Regions from separate parts of the Pseudoalteromonas sp. S3178 genome, predicted to be linked through region 1. Evidence: riboswitches for the same ligand, from Rfam matches in the RefSeq annotation. Region 1 holds a riboswitch; the other holds the start of a gene.
What was found. Region 1 has a riboswitch for lysine ahead of dapA (4-hydroxy-tetrahydrodipicolinate synthase). Riboswitches for the same ligand answer to the same signal wherever they lie in the genome.
Positions count from the first base shown of each region.

Region 2: it holds a riboswitch for lysine, as region 1 does, so the genes downstream of both, lysC (lysine-sensitive aspartokinase 3) here and dapA (4-hydroxy-tetrahydrodipicolinate synthase) in region 1, are expected to answer to the same signal.

Region 1 is NZ_PNCW01000006.1:53,151-55,555, forward strand. It holds gene dapA (4-hydroxy-tetrahydrodipicolinate synthase) at 8-892, opposite strand; lysine riboswitch at 1,021-1,217, opposite strand; gene CWC11_RS01495 (DNA-3-methyladenine glycosylase I) at 1,410-2,114, shown strand; gene CWC11_RS01500 (protein adenylyltransferase SelO) at 2,117-2,405, shown strand, end outside.
Region 2 is NZ_PNCW01000046.1:22,345-24,749, forward strand. It holds gene nhaD (sodium:proton antiporter NhaD) at 1-528, shown strand, start outside; lysine riboswitch at 627-799, shown strand; gene lysC (lysine-sensitive aspartokinase 3) at 874-2,265, shown strand; gene CWC11_RS13645 (4'-phosphopantetheinyl transferase family protein) at 2,275-2,405, opposite strand, start outside.

The DNA.
Region 1 (2,405 bases):
CCTGTATTTAATGCCAAGATAAAATGGTGTCGTTTGCAGTGGTAATGCAATCGGTTTGCGTTAACTCAAGATGTGTTAAAGGTGGGCGCAGCAAAGGGCTACTTAAGCGGCCTTGTTGGTGCATTAACACTTTAACGGGAATGGGATTTGCAACAGCAAAAAGGCTATTAATAGCGCGAGTCCACTGAGCAAATAAATTGGGGTGTTGGCCACCTAGGCTGCGTTTTACAAACTCGTGCGTTTGTTTTGGCCACGCGTTTGCCGCAACCGATACTAAGCCTTTTGCCCCAGCTTGCGCGAAATAGGGCATAAGTGCATCGTCGCCACTGTATAGCGCTAAATTAGGCGCAGCTTGTCGGTATGCTTCAAATTGGGTGATGTTGCCACTGGCTTCTTTTAACGCCCACAGCTTTGGATGCGCCTGTAGATTTTCGATGGTTTGCACCGGAATACTTACACCGCTTCTACCTGGTACGTTGTATAACATACACGGGTGCGCGCTTACGTTTAATAAGCTTTCGTACCAATGAGTTTGCCCTACAGCACCTGGTTTTGCATAAAGGGGCGAGCCTAGTAAGTAACTGTGAATAGGTAATTGGTTACAGTAGCTAACCCACTCTTTTTGTTGGGCTAAATTGCTACCGCCCACAGCAACCATAAGCGGCACACGGGGCTTTAACTGGCACACGTGCTCAACAATGGCTTGCTGCTCTTTAAGTGTAAGCGCTAAGCCTTCACCTGTACTACCAAGGAGTAAAATACCGTTTTGCGCGGCTTCTTGTTCACTAACGAGAGTTGTCAGTGTGTCGTAGTCAACATTACCTTGTTGATCAAACGGCGTTACAAGCGCTGTCCACAGTGCGTAGTCGTCTAAATTGAAGTTGTTGATCATCTCTTACGAACCTATAAGGTGTTCGAGATATTAAAGGGGCTTTATGATGTGAGCCGCATTAACGTCGTTCGAACAGTATTCGAAGAGCGAATGGGCTTAAAATAATAGGGCGCACGGCCTTATTATTTAAGACCAGAAGCTCTCCACCAAACTAATAAGCTGCTAAAAAACAGCTCTTGGTGACAGTCGCTAGGATTCAACCTAGTCGCCCGAAGTAATTGCTTCGCAAAAGCGTTTACCTCTCGGCGGTATTCCCCTGGCGTATGCTCACTGGAGTTTGCGCTCCTAACATACGCTACCTGAATAACGCACCTCTTCTAGCCCTTTGTATTTTGTTTTAACTAATAAGGCTTTAACAAAATACAATTTAAATAGGGTAATTGCGGCGATTAAAACATTTTAGCCGTCTAGGTGTCAAGCTGCTAAATATAGATTAGCTCATCGAAAATAGTGGTGGTTACGTATTGGCTGCTTTTCTCGTACACTAACCCTATGAGCAGCGAGGTATTTAATAAGTATGGAAAAATTTAGTGATATTTATAAGCGAGCGGTAGAGCGAAAAGGCTCTGAAAAAATGCTTAAGTTATTACTCTCAAAACCTTTATCTAAAAAAGCGTTAAGCACGTTAAGTGACGACGATTGGCTTGAGGAATTTACTCGAAAAGTATTTCAAAGTGGCTTTTATTGGTCGGTAATAAACAGCAAATGGCCGGGCTTTAGAGAGGTTTTTTGGGAGTTTAGTGTTGATAAATTACTAATGATGCCGCCCGATATGCTAGAGCAAAAAGCAACGGATGAGCGCATCATTCGTAATTATAAAAAAGTGAAAACGATTCCTGAAAATGCTTACATGATCCACGAAATAGCTCAGGAACATGGCAGTTTTAGCAAGTTTATTGCTCAGTGGCCAACAGATAATATTATTGGCTTGTGGGCGCATTTAAAAAAACAGGGCGCTCGATTAGGTGGGAATACCGGTCCGTATGCCTTAAGAGCGCTCGGTAAAGATACATTTTTACTTTCGCGCGATGTAGAAAGTTACCTAAGAGCACATAAAATTATTGATGGTGGGCTACAAACTAAAAAATCACTCACTGCAGCGCAGGCATTTTTTAACGAAATGCAAAAGCAAAGTGGTTTAAGCCTACAAGAACTTAGTTTAATTGTGGCCTATAGCGTTGGCGATAACCGGGTTGGCATACGCCAAAAGGCAGAGGATTAATAATGAAATTAGTGCCTAGATACACAGACATAGCAGATAACTTTGCGATAGAGGATAACCCATCGAGTGTTGCTGCTCCGCAGTTGCTATTGTGGAATACATCGTTAGCTGAGCAATTTAATCTAGATGTTGAGCCGCAGCTGCGTGCTAGCATTTTTGCAGGCAACGAGCCGCAATCTGTAAAGACAGTGGCACTGGGTTATTCTGGGCACCAGTTTGGACACTTTTCACCACGTTTAGGTGATGGGCGAGCGCATTTGCTTGGTGCTATTAGCGACGATAAAAATCAGC
Region 2 (2,405 bases), on a different contig from region 1:
AGCGTAATTTATAGCGTACCGCCGCTATTAACGTTTTTATTTGGCTTATCGGTAATGTTTTTAGTGGCGCAATTTTTAATGCGCAAAAAAGATATAAACAAAGATATCATCGATTTTGTACGCGACATAGAATACGACACGCTACTGTTTTTTGTGGGTGTGCTTTTACTTGTTGGCGCATTAAAAGAAATTGGTATTTTAAGTAAATTTACCGATTTATATACAGTAATGGCACCTGAATACGCTAACTATTTAATGGGAATATTATCGGCAGGGGTTGATAACGTACCGCTTACAGCTGCGCTATTAAAAGCAGATATAGTAATGAGCCAGCAACATTGGTTGTCGTTTACTTATGCAACAGGTGTTGGTGGGTCAATGCTTATAATTGGTTCGGCAGCGGGTATTATTGCCATGAGCAAACTTAAAGCACTTACTTTTACTAGTTACTTTAAATTATCGCTGCAATTATTAATTTGTTATACCGTAGGTTATGCAGGCGCTTACTTTATGGGTGGTTTTGTTTAATATTTACTATAAATGCTTGACACCTAGACGTCTAAACGATAACTTTCAAAGCCCCGCTAATTAGCGGGGCTTTGTTTTATTAGCCAATAGTTAATAAAGCATTCAGAAGAGGTGCGATACTTAGGTATTTAATGGTAGGTGACGAACGCCCATAACCATTAAAGAGGGAAGTACTCGCCGAGAAAAACAATGGTACGTCGCAATTGTTTTTCGGTTTATGGGGCTGAATCCTCAAAACTGTCACCAATATAGGTGGAGAGCTTCTGGCAGCGGACACATCAAATGCATTCCTTTGCCAAGTTCTTCTTGTTTTTTAGTGGTTAAAATACCGCGAAAGGAGACTAAATGACTACCCAATCAGCGCCACAAACAGTGCCTAAAACAGAGTTAAGCGCAAAATCCGATTACATCGTTGCCAAATTTGGCGGAACCAGTGTTGCAAATTTTGAAGCGATGAGTCGCTGCAGCGAAATTATTGTTGCAGATAAAAGCGTACGTATTGTAGCTGTGAGCGCCAGTGCCGGCGTAACTAACCACTTAGTTGCACTGTGTAAATCAAGCATTACCCCAGAGCAGCGCCAAGAACACATTGATGGCGTGCTAGCCATTCAGCACGCTATTTTAGATGAGTTATCGCTTGATGCCGATTTAGCCGTAGGTTTTAACGAAACATTAAAAGCATTCCAAACACTAGCGATTGAAACACTAACAACTGATCAACAACACGATGAGCTACTTAGCTTTGGTGAGCGCTTATCGTCGTACTTATTTGCGCAAGTGCTGCGTTTAAAAGGCTTAAATGCCGACCGTTTTGATGTACGAAAAGTACTTAAAACCGACAGCCAGTTTGGTAAAGCAACACCAAATGTTAAAGCCACAGCGCAAGCGGCTAAAGAAGTATTAATTCCGCTATTAGATGAGCAAGTAATTGTAACTCAAGGTTTTGTTGGTAGCGACGAATTTGGCCAAACAACCACGCTTGGCCGTGGTGGTTCAGATTATAGCGCAGCATTACTTGCTGAGGCGATTAACGCTAAAAGCGTACATATTTGGACCGACGTAGTGGGTATTTTTAGCACAGACCCGCGTTTATGTGCCAAAGCAACGCCTATTGCCCGTTTAAGCTTTGACGAAGCCGCAGAAATGGCCACTTTTGGGGCAAAAGTATTGCACCCAGCTACTATTTTACCAGCCAGCCGGAGCCACATTAATGTATTTGTGGGTTCTAGCCGTGAGCCAGAGCGCGGTGGTACATGGATTGAGCGCGAAAAATCGCAGCAGCCAGGTATACGCGCCGTAACGCAACGTAAAAACCAAATTTTGCTCACACTTAAAAGCCCTGAAATGCTATTGGCAAGTGGCTTTTTAGCCCGTGTGTTTACCATTTTAAGTGAGTTTAATATATCGGTAGATTTAGTGACTACCTCTGAAATAAGCGTAGCCATTACCCTCGATAACGCGCCTAATGCGTCGCGCCCAGAGCTTGAGCAAGCGTGTTTAGATAAGCTTGCTGAATTTTGCCATGTATCGGTTGAAAACAACTTAACGTTAGTGGCACTTATTGGCTCAGAAATACAACTTCGTCAGCACGAAATGAACCTAATGAATGTACTAAAAGAGTTTAATATTCGTTTAATTTGCCATGGTGCAAGTAAGCACAACCTTTGCTTTTTAGTAGAGCAGGGCGAGTCAGATACCGTGGTACAAGCTATACATAGCCGCCTATTAGAGGCGTAAAATAAACAGTTAAAGTATAAAGTCTGTTATTAAAAAGCATCGCCAGTCGGTGCTTTTTTTATGCGCTACAGTTACATCAAAGTGGGTGTGTTTGTTATTACTTTCAACGGTAACACAGTTACTTGATGCACTCAGTGTTG